2 regions of the Exiguobacterium sp. 9-2 genome follow, and region 1 is predicted to be linked to the other one. Evidence: predicted binding sites of a transcription regulator. Region 1 holds the regulator's gene; the other holds the start of a gene.
What was found. Region 1 encodes Rex, which represses fermentation and respiration genes when NADH is low (regulators of the CRP and FNR family bind a similar motif). Its sites were predicted from a motif close to TTGTGAAATATTTCACAA; they were not measured.

Region 1 (8,344 bases):
CGCCATGCCTTCAAGCGTCAATTTCGTATTTTCGAGTGACGCGACTTGGAGCGCCTGGCTCGTCAATCCTGGTGCACCAACGACACCGATATCCGGGTTTGCTGTATATGGATTACCCGCACCATGACCTGCAAACGCCGAGTTACCAGCAGAGATCGCACACAAGATACCGTTGTTCATCGCGTTGACGATCGCGCGTTGCTCCGGATCATCTGCGTTGACGAACGATGCCGTCGAACCCAGGCTCATGTTGATGACGTCCGCTCCAAGTGCGATGGCATCATCGATTGCTTTGATGTAGATATCACTAAATGTCGATGGCATCCCTGGATCGTTACCGAAGACCTTCATCGCAAGGAGCTGTGTTTCTGGAGCGACCCCTTTAATGCCGCCGTTCGCTTCATCCCCGTTTGCTCCGACCGTACCTGCGACGTGCATCCCGTGCATCGATGCCCCCGCACCTAAGTCACGGATTTCGCTGTCGTGATCGGCATAGTTATAGCCGTACGGTACTTTTTCCGTGAAGTACTTTCCTTTTAAGCCTTTTGTTTCTTTCGCACTCTCGACCTTCGAAGAGGTTAAATCCACCTTTGTCTCTGGACTCAAGACCATGTCCTTGTGCGATGGATCAATCCCCGTATCGATGACCGCGACGACGGTTCCTTCCCCTTTGAAGCCATAGTCCTGCCACGTTTCCTTCGCATTGACCATGTCCTTGCTGTACAGCATGTCTGGCTTGGCACCTTTATCGACGGTTGGGCGCGCATATTCGTGCGCGATATGTACACTTTTGACTCCTTCGAGTTGTTTGATATCTTCGATGTCACCGAACTTCACTTCACCACTGAATCCGTTGATGACGGTTGTGAAGCTTTCTTTATATGTAACAGGAATCGCCTTTTTAGCGATAGCTGACTTGACTGATTTTTGGACGCTGACGAGTCGATCCTTGATCGATTCCTTTTCGGCATTACTCAATGTGCTATACCGCTTGTTTTGAGCTTGGGCGATTTGAATCGCCGGTTTTTGTTCCATCTCGATGACGACTCGGACTTTATCCGATTGTTTGTAGTTCTTTTCTTGCCCCGATTTCTTCAGTGAGAGCGCCTGCGGTTTTTGACCCGTCGCTTTGTCTTGCGAGGACAGTGCACCTTGCGCACTGACTAGATTGGAAGACGTCATTAAGACGGCTGCCATAAGTGCAATCTTCTTCTTCATGCGTTCGTTTCCCCTTTTCTGTAAAACCATAGTAGTAATACTAATAAAGCAGTTTAAAGAAAATTCTGTATTTTTAGTTTAATGAAGTTAATGGAAATAAACAATTTATATTTGTCTATTTTTTTAATTTATTTCTTTTTGGTGACATTTTATATTTGGAAGGAATTTAACTGGGAACATAAAAAAACTCCTCGAGCACTCGAGGAGTTGAACGTATGCACTTGGTGGAGACTATCGGGATCGAACCGACGACCTTTTGGCTGCCAGCCAAACGCTCTCCCAGCTGAGCTAAGCCCCCATGAATTATCTTTAGTATACGCATCGCTAACTGCTTTATCAATATAAACATAACGCTTTCATAAAAAAGAATTCCTCCCGAAATTGCTGGAAGGAATTCACGATTCATTTATTCAATTCACGCATCAAATCCGCCTGTCGTTCAAGCTCTGCCTGTTGCTCGAGGATCAAGACCTTTTTATACGTCCGCGCAGAAATCAAGATACTGATTTCATAGAGAACGAACAACGGCACTGAGATCATCAAGTGTGACGTCACGTCCGGCGGTGCGATCAATGCCGCAATGACGAACAGCGCGAAATACGCATATTTCCGATTCTTTCGCATGAAATATGGCGTCACAAGACCAAGACGTGTCAGGAACATCGTCACGACCGGCAATTGGAAGAGAAGACCAAACGGCATCGTCAACCGGATCAAGAAACTGAAGTAGTTTTCGACCCCGATGACTTGCTCGATCCCCAATTCTTTCCCGAGATTCGTTGAGACTTCGAGCAAGAAAGGAAGCAACCAGAAATACGAGAAGGCTACACCAGCCAAAAATAGAAAGAAGATGACTGGAATATATGTCAGTGTTGCTTTTTGTTCCTTTTCATAAAGCCCTGGTCGGACGAATGCCCACAGTTGATACATCCAGAACGGTGACGCTAAAATCAGCGCGATGATGAACGCAAGATTCAAATACAACATTAAAGGATCGGCGACGTTGAAGGCATTTAATCCGATACCGAGCTCTTTTAAGTCCGCTTGCAGAAAACGGACGAGCGGTCGGACGAGCGGAAATGCGACAGCGAACAGGACGACGACGATGAGGAGCGACCAGACAATCCGCTTACGCAGTTCGTCTAGGTGCGACGTCATGCTTTGTTCTTGATCAACCGTCATGATTCAATCACTTCTCTTTCGGTTCGTCCTTTTTATCGTCGTCCATGATGCCGTTCGTGGCATTCTTGAACTCTTTCAATGTTTGACCGGCAGCACGACCGAATTCCGGTAACTTCTTCGGTCCGAAGATGATCAACGCGACGACAGCAATTAATCCGATACTCGCAGGTCCGATACCTAACGTGAGCGGGATAAGGTTTTCCATTATGATTTCACTCCTTCAGCTGATTGCGAATAATGCTTCATGAAATAAACTAACGACTGCAACTCGATCGATAAATCGATGTGATGAACCCGAACGCTCGCTGGCACGTTCAACCGTGCAGGCGTGAAGTTCAGAATGCCTGTCACACCATACTCGACTAACTCATCCGCTACTGACTGTGCGAACTGGGATGGAACCGTCAAGATGGCGACATCGACCTGATTCGCTTCGATTTGTTCTTTCATGTCCGAAACATGATAGATTGGAACGTCATGCGTCGTTGTTCCGACCTTCTCTTCGTCCGCATCAAACGCAACGACTATCCGAGTACTATTATTCTTTAAAAAGTTATAATTTGCAAACGCTGTTCCGAGATGACCGACCCCGATCAAGGCAACATTCGTCACCTCATCTTGATTCAAGGTTTTCCGGAAAAACGTTAAGAGATGTTGAACGTTATATCCATACCCCTTCTTCCCTAGTGCCCCAAAGTAGGAAAAGTCGCGACGAATCGTTGCTGAATCAACCTTCACCGCCTCGCTTAACTCAGCAGAAGAGACGCGGAGCTTACCTGAATTGTATAAACTTTGGATGAAACGATAATATAGCGGCAACCGTTTTGCTGTCGCTTGTGGAATTTTTGTGTCTGGTCCATTCATCCTGCAGTTCCCCCTTCGGCCACATCCATCGTGGCACCCAAATCTTTGCAAAAAGCTTTCTACTCTCCTTGATTGTAAACCACTTCACATAGAGTCACAAATAATATATTCCGCAGGACCTCGCGCTTTTGTTCGTGATAGACTAAAGGGTGGAAGGATGGATGGAAATGATACTCTTACAAGTCAACCAACTCTCGAAATCATTCGGCGTCGAGCCGATTTTAGAAAATATCAAACTAGAAGTACAGGAGCGCGATCGGATTGCGCTCGTCGGACGAAACGGTGCCGGTAAATCGACCTTGCTCAAAATCATTGCTGGCGAACTCAGTCATGACTCGGGTGACATCATGAAAGGTAAAGATGTCAAAATCGGTTATCTCGCGCAGGACAGTGGTCTCGAATCGAACGAGACGATCTGGAACGAGATGCTGACCGTCTTTGAACATCTGCAAGAACAAGAACGAACACTGCGCCGGATGGAAATCGAAATGGGCATGGAGCATATCTTGAACGACCCGGTCGCGTACGATCGTCTCTTGAAGACGTATGATCAAGCGCAACACGACTTCTCAGAAGCCGGTGGTTATCAGTTCGAAGCGAATATCCGCTCCGTCCTGCACGGCATGCGCTTTTATCCGGATGATTACTCGCGCCGGATTCAGACATTGTCCGGGGGTCAACGGACACGGCTCGCCTTAGCGAAGATGCTCTTACAAGCACCAGAACTTCTCATTCTCGATGAGCCGACCAACCACCTTGACATCGATACGCTCGCTTGGCTTGAAAGCTACCTCGGTGGTTATCGTGGTGCCGTCCTGATCGTCTCGCACGACCGGTACTTCCTCGACCAAGTCGTCAATGTCGTCTATGAATTGTCGCGCAATGTCTGTCGTAAGTTCACGGGGAACTATACGAAGTACTTGGAACAAAAAGCAGCCTTATACGACCAGGAAATGAAGCAGTTCGAACAGCAGCAAGAAGAAATCGCAAAGATGCAGGACTTCATTCAACGAAACATCGCTCGGGCGACGACGACAAAGCGTGCTCAAAGCGTTCGAAAACGGCTCGAGAAGGTCGACCGGCTCGATCGACCAGATGGAGATGAACGCAGTACGGTCCTCTCCTTCCCAATCGAAAAACAGAGCGGGAATGACGTTCTTCAAGTCAATCAATTGGCAATCGGTTACGAAGAAGCTGTCTCAAAAGACATCACGTTCCGCTTGCAACGCGGCGAATCACTGGCACTCGTCGGACCGAACGGAATCGGGAAGTCGACGCTCTTAAAAGTCCTCGTCGGTCGTTTACGTCCTCTCTTCGGTGATTTCCGTTTCGGAACTGGCGTCTCGATCGGGTATTACGATCAAGAGCAAGCGGAACTCAATGACCGGAACCGTGTCATCGATGAGATTTGGAACGAATGGCCACTGATGCGCGAACAAGAAGTCCGTTCTGTGCTCGGACAATTCCTGTTCAGCGGCGACGATGTCTTCAAAATCGTTCATGAATTGTCTGGTGGCGAACGCGGACGTCTCGCGCTCGCAAAACTGAAACTCCGGAAGACTAACGTCCTCATCCTTGACGAGCCAACGAACCACTTGGATCTTGATTCGAAGATGGTCCTTGAGAACGCTCTCGTCGACTATGAAGGTACGCTACTCTTCGTCTCCCATGACCGCTACTTCATCGATCGGATCGCGACACGCGTCATCGAGATGAGTGAAGCTGGTGTGACAGAATACCTCGGCGATTATTCGTACTACACAGAGAAGAAGGCCGAACAAGAAGAAATCGCTCGCCTTGAAGCCGAAGAGGCAAAAGCGGCAAAAGTCACGGCATCGAAGACGATCGACAAAGAAGCACAGAAAGAAGAAAAAAAACGCCGTCAGCAAATCGAACAACTCGAACAAGATATTGAACGGCTCGAACAGCGTTCAGCGGAAATCGAACAGTTGCTTTGCGAACCGGAAGTCTTTAATGATATTCCAAAAGCGACAGCGTTATCTGCGGAACGGGACCAGATCGATGTCGATCTACTCGAATTGATGGAACGATGGGAGAACCAACACTGATGCGGACGAAAAGCTTTTTCATTAACTTGATTCAAGGACTGCTATCCGGCATCCTTTATTTCGTACCGATGTATGCGGACTACGTGTCGACCTTCATCCGGCCGGATGCTTTTAATGCCGCGCTTCCTTTGTTTCTCCTGATTTCTTGTATGATTGGTCTCGTCATCCAGACATGGAGCGGTCTTTTCGTCAGTTTACTCTCGGGATTATGCTGTACGCTCCTGACGACACAGCTATTCGTCGAACTCACTGACCCGTTGATCCTATCGTATTACGGTAGTGTCTCACCGCTCACCGCTTTCTTGATCAGCTGTGTCGGCATTTGGGCACTCGCAATCGTCTTTTATTTGCTCGATGGCTATCAGTACAGTAAACGTCATGGTCTTGAAGCCTCTTCAAACGAAATCGATTCGCAACCTTGAAGTCCGATCGATGAATCAGATGAACGACATGAGAAAAAGGAGTGGAGATTCCGGTAGCTAGACCGGTATCTCCACTCCTTTTGTTTGAATCAAAACGAATCGTACGATGAATCGAGCATTCACACTACTATCATTTTGTCGGTCGGGCAATCGTAAACGTCTTCCCGATCGTCGCATAATCATTCCCTGCTAAACGAGCGACAGCCTTCAATCCTGCTGCGTCAATCCGGAACGACTCGACGAGTTCATCCGCGAGGTGATAGCGCAGTACTTCCCCGATCAACAGATCGGCACCTTCTAGCTCGACGTGTTGCGTTAAGCGCATCTCGAACCGGATTTTCGCTTCCGCGATTCCGGGCACGTCGATTGCATCGCTATCGACGAGCGTTAAATCCGTCCGTTCGAGTTCACTTTCACCGTAAGCGAGTGGCGCAGCCGTCTCATTGACTGCGTCGACGATTTCTTCGCTGACGATATGGATGACATAGCTTTGTTTTGCTAGGATATTACGTGCCGTATCCTTTTGTCCCTGATCCGTCCGTTGTACGGCAATCACCAGTTGTGGCGGACTACTTGATGCGACCGTAAAGAAGGAAAAGGGGGCGGCGTTGACCGTCCCGTCTTCCCCTAGCGTCGTCACGAAGGCAATCGGACGCGGAATGATGCTTCCGATCAGTAATTTATAATTGTCTTTTGCGCTAAGCGTTGATGCCTCGAACTTCATGAATGACCCACCTTTTTCCTCACCCGATGAGTGCAGCGAGTGAATAGTCTCCAGCACCGATCATCGCCACTCCAAGGGCGATGACGATCAATGCCATGTTGTATTCGTACCCGTTCTGCGTCACCCAGTAACCATTCGCACCGTGTACTTTAACGATCGCGACAAGCATCGAACCGATGATGAGGATTGCAGCGATCCAGAGGAATACACCGCCTGCAAACAATAATCCACCGATTAATTCAGCAAGACCCGCTGTAATTGCGAGTGCTTTCCCTGGCTTCATGCCGATTGATTCGAACCAACCGCCTGTTCCAGCGATGCCGTGTCCACCAAACCAACCAAATAATTTTTGTGTACCGTGTGCAGCAAATGTTAAACCGATGATTAAACGAATGATTAAAAGTCCTGTATCCATCATTTCTCTCTTCTCCTTTTACCTAATGTTTTTAAGTTACTTTAAGTAACTCGATAAACAGACTATATCTTATCACTTACTAAAAGTAAATAGATTTGTTTTAGTTCTTTTTGTTACATTAAGTAAAATGATTCGATTTTTTTAGCAGAAGCGGGTATACTACAACTATAGAAAGGATGAGTGCTGATGGAAGAAGTCGCAATCCAACCGGCTCTTTGTCCCAAAGTCGAACATGCCTTTGAAATCTTAGGTAAGAAATGGACAGGTCTGATTTTACGTCACTTGTTGACGAAGACATGTCGTTTCAATGAGATTCAAGATGCCATCCCCGAATTATCAGGTCGTATGCTCACGGAACGTATGAAGGAGCTCGAAGCGGAAGGCATCGTCATCCGGACTGTCATTCCCGATCGTCCGATTAAGATTCAATACAGTTTGACCGACAAAGGGCGTCAACTCGAACCGGTCATTCGTTCCATTGAGGAATGGGCCGAACTACAAGACTAATGTATGAAAAAGCATCTTCTTCGGAAGGTGTTTTTTTATATGATCTTTTGACATTGATAATCATTATCAATTAAAGTAAGGAAGTACAGCGAAAGGAGGAACATGCATGCAGATTGCAATTGGATTCGTCAGCATGTCCGGTAATACGGAAGATATCGTCTCGATCATTCAACGTGAGCTCGAGCAACACGATGTCAACGTGACGATTACAGAACTGGATCAATTCGTCGGGGAGGATCTATCACGTTTTGATGGTCTATTACTCGGCTCATATACATGGGGAGACGGTGATTTACCGTATGAAGCAGAAGATTTCGTCGAGGAGCTACGGGAACAATTTTTAGACGGGATGCCGGCTGCTGCTTTTGGCTCGGGTGATCTTGATTATCCGAAGTACTGCGCAGCCGTTGATTTGATTGAAGACGCATTAAAAGAAGCTGGGGCGACCATCGTCACGGATGGCTTGAAGATTGAGTTTGATCCGAACACACCGGAGAAACAAGCCGCTTGTCGCGCGTTCGCACAGACGTTTCATCGCTTTTTGCAGCAGGTGCATTCATAAGTATCGTTTGAATCCGTCATGTAAGGGAATTCTTAAAACAGACTCTATGAAAGTGAGATGAATGTTTTTATGACGATTCAAGCACTCGTCTTTGACGTCTACGGTACATTATTCGATGTCCATTCCGTCAAAGAGCAAGCAGAGGAGCTGTATCCGGGACACGGAGAAGCGATCAGTAAACGCTGGCGAGAGAAACAACTGGAGTACTCCTTCTTGCGACAATTGAACGGACAATATGTGCCGTTCAGCCAAGTGACACAAGATGCCCTCCGTTATACGTTACTCGAACTGAAGCTCCATGTGACCGAGGAACAAATCACGACTTTAATGGAGACGTACCTGACACTTGATGTGTACCCAGAAGTTAGCTCTGTTCTCGAG
Region 2 (8,344 bases), 810 kb from region 1:
CATTCGCTCAGCTGATCCAGCACTCGAATCGTCAATTCTTCTTCGATATCAAGTAATAAGACGAGATCAAGCAGATTTAATTCATGCGTCTCCATGAATTGATCACTGCGTTGAAGATGCATTGTGTAGGTAACGTCCAATTTTGTAGCGACAAGTGTCCATAGCTCTGGATGACGCGCCGCATAAAGACCTACAGGAAAGTGAAGCGGCTGCCGGACGATGGAGCGATGACCCTCAAGTGTGTAGACTTGATTGACGTCAAGACCATGCGCTAATAGCATCTCGAGTAACTGCTGACGATTTTGACACGCGACAAGCGTTTGGAACAGACGATCGATTTCGCTGAACGGTTGTTTCATCTCCAGTGCTAGTTCTAAATGAGCAGGTGAATCCTGCTCTAGCGATCGTTTAATGAATTGTAAGGCACGTTGTTCCGCATCGTTCAGTTGAGCAACGTGCGTCCGAAACATCTCAACGTCAAGTTCCCGAAAGGCTTGCAACGCCGGAGCAATTGATTGATTTTTCGTAAAGGGTTTCCACATGATTCCCTCGACCTCCTCATTCCAGTATCTCTTCGTAGTGTACGCAATATCCGATCGTCTTAAAAGCAAAAAATGGAGGATCTTCCGTTGTTTCCGGAAGATCCTCCATTTTTTTATTTTTCCCCGACTTTTAGATGAGCATTTCGAAAGACGTCATCGTGCTTCCCTGTCTTTTCAACACTTGTTCCGACAGATCCATAATATTCGATTTCATCCTTTGGTTGGATGAATTCGTATATGATGGCAGGCTCGCCACGAAGGCGGACGTGTATGATTTGCCGATGCTGTAAAGAAAAGGAGGCATGCACTTCAAGAAAGGAGGAAGCCGATAAATCATGTTGTCGCTCTAAAATCGTCATCAATTCTTGCTCAGAATCACGGTAATTCCCTTGCAATTGAGCATACGAAATACCGACTCCTAAAGAGAGGATACCGATTAAACTAAGCGCGCAAATGACCAGCACTTTCTTCATGACTGATCCACCTCCGAGAAAAGTTCATTCTACTTATTCATCGGTTTATCCTTCGACGACGTGAAGTCTTTTTTAGAATCCTTTGCGTAAAACTGCATATCTACATGTGGAATATCATCCTCTAAATAAGGTTCGGATACAGTTTCGAAACCAAATGACCCGTAAAACCCTTCTAAGTGCGCTTGCGCTTGTAAGTAGATCGTAGCTTTTTCCTGCAAATAATCCATCGCTTTCTCCATCATTTGTTTTGCCAATCCAACTGATCGGTGAGTACTATGAACGGCAACCCGGCCAATCGCTAATCCTTTTGTCGGATGGTTGTATATCCGAAGACATCCAACGATTTGACCGCTTTCGTTACGTACGATCAGGTGTGTGGCTTGTTGATCTTGATCATCTAGTTCCGGATATGCACACTCCTGCTCAACGACGAAAATATCCATTCGTAATTTCAACAATGCATATAACGTATCGGGTGTCATGTGATGAAAAGACTCAAATGCGAATACGTACATAAAAACTCTCCTCTTTAGTTACGACAAAGTCGTGATAATTGTCCAGCATAGATCGTGACCGGGATGTCTTTAAAAATCGTATCTTTTTCCCAGTTCAGACCGTTTGCGCGAGCGACATTTTGAGAAGAACGATTATCGGGATGAATGATCGAGATGATTCGATCATGCCCTCGATTAAACGCTTCCATCATTAGTCGTTTCGCTGCTTCACGACCATAACCGACTTTCCAGTGCTTCGGTTCGAGCCAATAACCGACTTCTAATTCTTCTTTTCCATCCACTTCCTGCATCAATAATCCAGCGAAACCGATTGGTTCATTCGTTTCTTTTTTGAATAACAGCAAAAAACCAGTTTGTCGTTCATCCGAGTATCGTTCCAATTGTCGATCGAACCATTCTCGTGCCTCATCTTCACTCAGAGCAACGCCACCATTGATATAGCGCATGACTTGCTCATTTTGAACAAGTGACTTGTAAAAGCTGAAATCCGCTTCTTCGAATGGTCGCATCCATAATCGTTCACTTTCCATCCTCATCGCCTCCTTCTATATGTTTCTTTTCCCGAGTTCTTTTCCCTTCATTCCTCTTCCCTATTATTCTACCTGTGCGATGTTTTTCATTACTAATCGATGACATTCACTCCCTAGTGCTTGCAATTCCCGGCATAAGTCGGTATTTTGGGAACAGTATGTTGAACAACGACTGCACAATTAATGTTAAAATATATTTTGAGCGCATAAGCGCTGGATAGGAATTTATGAAAAGGACTGAGACCATGATGACTGAACAAGTAATGACAGGGCTATATGAAGGCATTTCAAAAGAATCTGTACTGATCAATGAACCTTTAAAATATCATACGTATACAAAAATGGGAGGAATCGCTGATCTCTTCATCATCCCAACGTCTTATGAAGAAACGGCTTTTGTCGTAAGATATGCTTACGAACGAGGCATCCCTTTGACATTGCTCGGGAACGGATCGAATCTCGTCGTACGTGATGGCGGTATTCGCGGTATCGTTCTTTCGTTTGAAAAGTTAACCGACATTTCGGTCGAAGGACATGAACTCGTCGCTCAAAGTGGCGCAGCAATCATCGAGGCGTCTCGTGTTGCGTATGCGCATCAACTGAGTGGTCTTGAATTCGCTTGCGGGATTCCGGGAACGATTGGTGGCGCGTTGATCATGAATGCAGGCGCCTACGGTGGAGAAGTCAAAGATTGCCTTCATAGCGCCACTGTTTTGACACGACAAGGGGATCTGTTGAACATTTCGCATGATGAACTCGAACTGGGATACCGGACGAGTTGTTTCTCAAAGAAAGAATACATCATTCTCGAAGGACGATTTGCTTTGACGGAGGGTGATCCAGCATTGATCAAGGAAGTCATGGATGATCTAACGCATAAACGAGAAACAAAGCAGCCTCTCGAATATCCTTCTTGTGGTAGTGTCTTCAAACGTCCAGAAGGCTATTTTGCGGGTAAATTGATTCAAGATAGTGAACTCCAAGGAACACGCATCGGTGGTGCTGAAGTATCAAAGAAACACGCCGGTTTTATCGTCAACGTCGAAAACGCATCAGCATCTGACTACATTGCACTCATTCGCCATGTACAAGAAACCGTCCAAGAAAAATTCGGTATTTTACTTGAGACAGAAGTAAAAATCATTGGGGAAGAAGCATGATAATAATCTAATTAGAAAAGGTGAGCCCAGTATTCGGACTCACCTTTTTATTCGTTTAGATCGACCAGTTTCCGTCACGCATGACTGATTCACGCGTCCCGTCCGCAAGTTCTCCCTCAATTGATAGATCCGCGGATCCAATCATGAAGTCGACATGCGTCATCGAGTCGTTCGCACCTTGTGCTTCTAGTTCTTCCGCTGAAAGACTGGGACCATTTTCAAGACACGTCGAGTACGCACGACCAATTGCTAAGTGGCACGAAGCATTCTCATCAAACAACGTATTGTAGAATAAAATACCTGAATCAGAAATCGGAGAACGATGTGGTACGAGCGCGACTTCTCCGAGATACCGGGCACCTTCATCGAGGGAAATTAAATCATCCAATGCTTCTTGCCCCTGTTTCGCTTCCGCTTTGATGATTTTTCCGTCCTCGAACCAAAGAGTAAATTCATCAATCAAGTTACCACTGTAGCTGAGTGGTTTCGTACTCGAGACATGACCGTTAACACCTGTCTTCTTCGGTAATGTGAACACTTCTTCAGTCGGCAGATTCGCGATAAAATCAACACCATCTGCATTCGGACCACCGCCACCTAACCAAACGTGACGTTCTGGTAATTCAATTGATAACTCTGTTCCTGGCGCTTTATAATGCAATGTTTTGTATTTCTTCTCTGTCAGGAATTTCGCTTTTGAACGCAGATTATGATCATGATCCGCCCATGCAGCAACCGGATCCGCTTGATCAGCACGTGTTGCCTTCAAAATAGCTGCCCACAGTTTCTCAATCGGTTCCTCTGCATCAGGGAATACTTTCTTCGCCCAGCTTTCAGAAGGTGCTGCTACGACACACCAGCTGACATTGTCACTCATGACGAACTTTCGCCAATTGGCGAGAGCAATACCAGCTGCTTTATTCGCACGCGCGATTCGACTTGAATCAACACCATTTAATAAATCTGGATCTTCGCTGACGACCGATAAGAATGCTGTTTTTTCTTCTGCAAGCTGATCGTAACGTGCTTTTAACCAATCCGGAAATGTATCAAACGAGTCTTCTGGTGCATCAAAATAACGGATTTTCGTCATCTCATCATCTGACCATTGTACATATACTTGCGTAGCACCTACTTCATATGCTACACGTGTGATTTCGCGAACAAGTGGTAAATTCTCGATTCCCGCTCGCACCTCAAGTTGTTGTCCTGGCTGTAGATTGATCCCGGTACGCACTGCTAAAGACGCGTACTGTTGTAATTCTGCTTGTGTCGGCATTATGTAATCCCCTTTCTTGTATCTTTATTTTCACGAAATAGTTGCAATTTTGCAAGAAATAAGGCGAAACTAGAAAGAGAAGAGAAGGAGGCATCATCATGGAATTCACACCCGGAGATTTTAAATCAGCTTATACGTATTTTCACCGACAGGCACTCGATCTCGTCGGTGATGAAAAAGCACAACAAGAATTGTTGATTCGAGCAGAAATTGGACTCGCACATCTGACACAGGATATCGCGTCTACGGAAAGTTCTGATATCGAACGCGAGGCAGAACTCGTCCTTTATTTCCAATTAAAACAACTACTCGAAATGCTTCGTGCCCTCTATCAGAAAAAATTCGAGATGCATGCAGAGCAAGAACAATTATTGCTAACGGCAGTTCTGTACTTTACGTCTCCTGTTGACGCCTTACCGGACGATAACGTCCTCGGACTCTTTGATGACGCACAAATCGTCGAGACGATTTACGAAGAACTCGCCGCAGATGTTGATCGCTTTCAACATATGGAATGAATAAAAAAGCAGCTGTCGCGACAGCTGCTTTTTCATTATGCATTTTGTTTAGAAGCGATATGAACCGGTGCCGTAGATTGACGTGATTCATCTATTTCTAGTTTTTCTTTATTCAACCACGTATAAATCATTCCCATGAAGACTGCTCCACCGATGATATTCCCAGCTAAAGCCGGTAACAGATTGTGCATGGCTCCTGCAAACGTAATCGTATCCGGATGTGGTACGATTAATGCGATAGAGAACAATGCCATATTTGCGATGACATGATCAAATCCTGATGCGAAGAAGACTGCGACAAGTACCATCATCATCATGATCTGCGCTAACTCATTCTTCATGTTCTTCGGAATGAAGATCGCTAAACAGACCATCCAGTTACAGAAGATCGCCCGAGTAAAGATTTCCCACGTCGAATGATGAATTTTTGTTTCCGATACAGCAAACAGCCAATTGTTCATTCCAAGTTCTTGTAAGATGCCTGTTTGAGAGAAGAGGAATGCGAATGCTAATCCTCCAAGCCCATTTCCGATCAGACAAACCAGCCAGACCTTCATCGTATCCATATTCGTTGTATAGCCGCGCATCGTTGCCGTCGTGAAATACATCGTATTCCCTGTAAACAGTTCTGCACCGCCATAGACGATCAAGACGAGTGCCACTCCGAACGTCAATCCACCGACAAGTGTTGCGACAGGTGATTCTGCCATATACAGCCCGTTAATTGCTTTTAAGGTAAAAATGATTGCAAATCCAATGAATATCCCCGCTAACATGGCACGAACTAAGTATTCGAGAGGACGCAGTTGTAGCATACGCGTCGACTTGATTGCTTTATTCCGTAATCCTTCTAATGCTTCTACCTCGTTCATTGTAGAAACCTCTCTTTCTTTTGTTCAACACTTCACAATGTTTGTTCATTTATTATGATACTTCCATCTTAAGAGATGTTCAAGTCTTGAATAGACCTGTTTTATCGTTTTCATAAAAGAACGAGATGTAAACGATATCATTGTGTCGAGATTGTGAAAAATGCCTTTTCTTGCTTTATACAATTAATTAGTTTGAATCGAAAATCCTGATGCGAAATGCTCGAAAAAGGTTTGTCGTCTGGAGGCATCAAGCACATATCCATCGATGACGACACGATTAAAACGTCCAGACGATGACGTAGCGCGTTCGATGTCAGATGGTGTATAGATGTCGAACGCGCTACGATCTATCTTAAAATCAGCTTTCGAATAGGGATCGGTATAGTGAATTTCAAGATTGGTCAAGTCAGGAATCGTCGAAAATAAAACAAGCGTATGATGCATAAGTACTTTTGATAAGCGAGCGTTCAAGAAATCCTGATTCATTTGTAATGTACCAGTATCGGTCCCGATCCAAGCACGCCGTTCTTTGCCTGTGACGTCATAAGCGAGCCGTAACGACTCTCCTTCGACATCTACCTGTTTTAATTCTGATGAAAACGGGAGTTGTTCAGCTAATTGGCGAACAGCTACCGTATTCATTATGGAAGCACCGACTTGTCTTGCTACGAGATCACCATCATGCCAAATAGATCGTTGGTTTTCTTCGTCTGGTTGTTGAAAAAGACGAATCCCCACCAATACGCCTAAACAAATACAGCCTATAATCAAGAATGTTTTCTTCATTTTCATCACCTTCCTAAAAAAACTTACCCTTTTTCATCTTTTTTCATAAGAAGGGTTGAAATTTTATGCATATGGGCGTACTCTTGCAGGCAGATACTCACAGAAGGAGGAGCATGAGGTCACTCATCATAATGCCATGACTACAACACACCCACAGAAAAAGAGAGTTGAAAAAATCAGTTTTTTAATCATAGGTACGTTGCTGTATTCCTTGTACATCAGCTTACTACTATCTCCAAATGATATCGGATCAGGTGGTATCATGGGGATCACGCTTGTCATTCAAGAGCTTTTCCACACCCCAATCGGATTAACCCAATTGCTCTTAAACATTCCCCTCTTCCTTTTAGGTTTCCGTTTCTTACGAAAGCGATTCATGTTCTTATCTGGCATCATTGTCGTTGCCTCTTCTTTTTTAATCGACTGGATTCCGACTCAGATCGTTCCCGAGTCGTTGAATGATCCGCTTGTTGCCTCCATCTTTGCCGGTCTAGTCTCTGGTCTTGCGATGGCATTGATTTTCTTTGGTGGCGCATCGACTGGTGGACTCGATATTCTTGGAAAGTTTTTCTTTGCTCGTTTTCATAATTGGCCACTTCCTCGCATATTTCTGATGCAAGATCTTGTCATCTATATCTTGGTATGGTGGGTCTTCGATTTGAAACACGTTATGTATGCTCTTATCATGAGCTTCGTTCGCGCCAAAGCTCTTCAAACGGTTTACAGTTTTTATTCCGCTTCTAAGCAATGTATCATTATTTGCGAAAAGGCGGATGAAATAAATGAAGTCATCACAAAAGAACTTGGTCGCGGTGTGACGATCCTTGATGCACGGGGAGGATACTCCAACCGAACGAAGAAAATGGTCTATGTCGTCGTTCAAAATAATGAAATCGTCCGTTTGCAAGAAATTGTTTCTTCTGTCGAACCTAACGCGTTCGTTACGTTCTCAGAAATCCATACTGTTTTTGGAAATTATAAGGAACATTCGTATTCGTTTTAAACTCAAGCGCAGCCTAGCTGTGCTTTTTCTATTTCGTTTACTTTAAAACAGCTTCTCGTATTGCACCAGCTTTCCTGCTTTTTTATTAGGAATACTGATTTTTTTACTTTCTTCTCCCTATTCAAAAAATGGACAGGCTTCACTTTTTTTGCGATAGTAGTTAAGCTTATGACATGTCTATTTATTTAAAGGAATGATTGCATGCACTCACTTTGGCGTCAGCGTATTCTGCTGATCCTTTTGATCAGTTTATTCGCTTCTATCCCAATCATTTACGCCCTATCCGGTTATCGGACGATTGCAACGATAACAGAGCAAATGAAGGATCATGACATACCGTTAATCAATCAAGTGGACCAGTTGGTTGAACATAACCGAGATCGTGCCAATGCGGTGCGTGGTCTTTTATTGTATGAAGATAGTCGTTATCTCGAACAGTATTACTTTTCTACTTCTAAAATTCATGATTTACGAAACAGTCTAAATCAATCGTCGACCACGCCAGGAGCAATCAAGGATTTACTACGTCGCAATAATGTCTGGGAGTCCGAGATTGAACGAGTATTCGTCGTCTATGAGCGTCAGAGTCCAACGGCAGCAAAGCGCCTTGCCAAACAAACGACGCAAACGACACAAACGATTCTCGAGGACTTATCTCGTGTGAAA

Region 2: the regulator Rex is predicted to act here: its motif matches at 5,910-5,927, upstream of VJ374_RS02945 (formate/nitrite transporter family protein).

The regions. Positions count from the first base shown of each region.
Region 1 is NZ_CP142850.1:2,818,143-2,826,486, forward strand. Features, by position in the region: gene VJ374_RS14670 (S8 family serine peptidase) at 1-1,218, opposite strand, end outside; tRNA gene VJ374_RS14675 (tRNA-Ala) at 1,441-1,516, opposite strand; gene tatC (twin-arginine translocase subunit TatC) at 1,621-2,400, opposite strand; gene VJ374_RS14685 (twin-arginine translocase TatA/TatE family subunit) at 2,408-2,605, opposite strand; gene VJ374_RS14690 (redox-sensing transcriptional repressor Rex) at 2,605-3,264, opposite strand; gene VJ374_RS14695 (ATP-binding cassette domain-containing protein) at 3,432-5,333, shown strand; gene VJ374_RS14700 (hypothetical protein) at 5,315-5,755, shown strand; gene VJ374_RS14705 (flavin reductase family protein) at 5,886-6,479, opposite strand; gene VJ374_RS14710 (DoxX family protein) at 6,499-6,897, opposite strand; gene VJ374_RS14715 (winged helix-turn-helix transcriptional regulator) at 7,081-7,401, shown strand; gene VJ374_RS14720 (flavodoxin) at 7,508-7,963, shown strand; gene VJ374_RS14725 (haloacid dehalogenase type II) at 8,021-8,344, shown strand, end outside.
Region 2 is NZ_CP142850.1:563,186-571,529, reverse strand. Features, by position in the region: gene VJ374_RS02980 (hypothetical protein) at 1-542, opposite strand, end outside; gene VJ374_RS02975 (hypothetical protein) at 656-1,015, opposite strand; gene VJ374_RS02970 (GNAT family N-acetyltransferase) at 1,045-1,530, opposite strand; gene VJ374_RS02965 (GNAT family N-acetyltransferase) at 1,545-2,060, opposite strand; gene murB (UDP-N-acetylmuramate dehydrogenase) at 2,306-3,220, shown strand; gene VJ374_RS02955 (aminopeptidase) at 3,276-4,499, opposite strand; gene VJ374_RS02950 (YkvA family protein) at 4,598-5,017, shown strand; gene VJ374_RS02945 (formate/nitrite transporter family protein) at 5,053-5,889, opposite strand; gene VJ374_RS02940 (hypothetical protein) at 6,073-6,675, opposite strand; gene VJ374_RS02935 (YitT family protein) at 6,812-7,678, shown strand; gene VJ374_RS02930 (CHASE3 domain-containing protein) at 7,880-8,344, shown strand, end outside.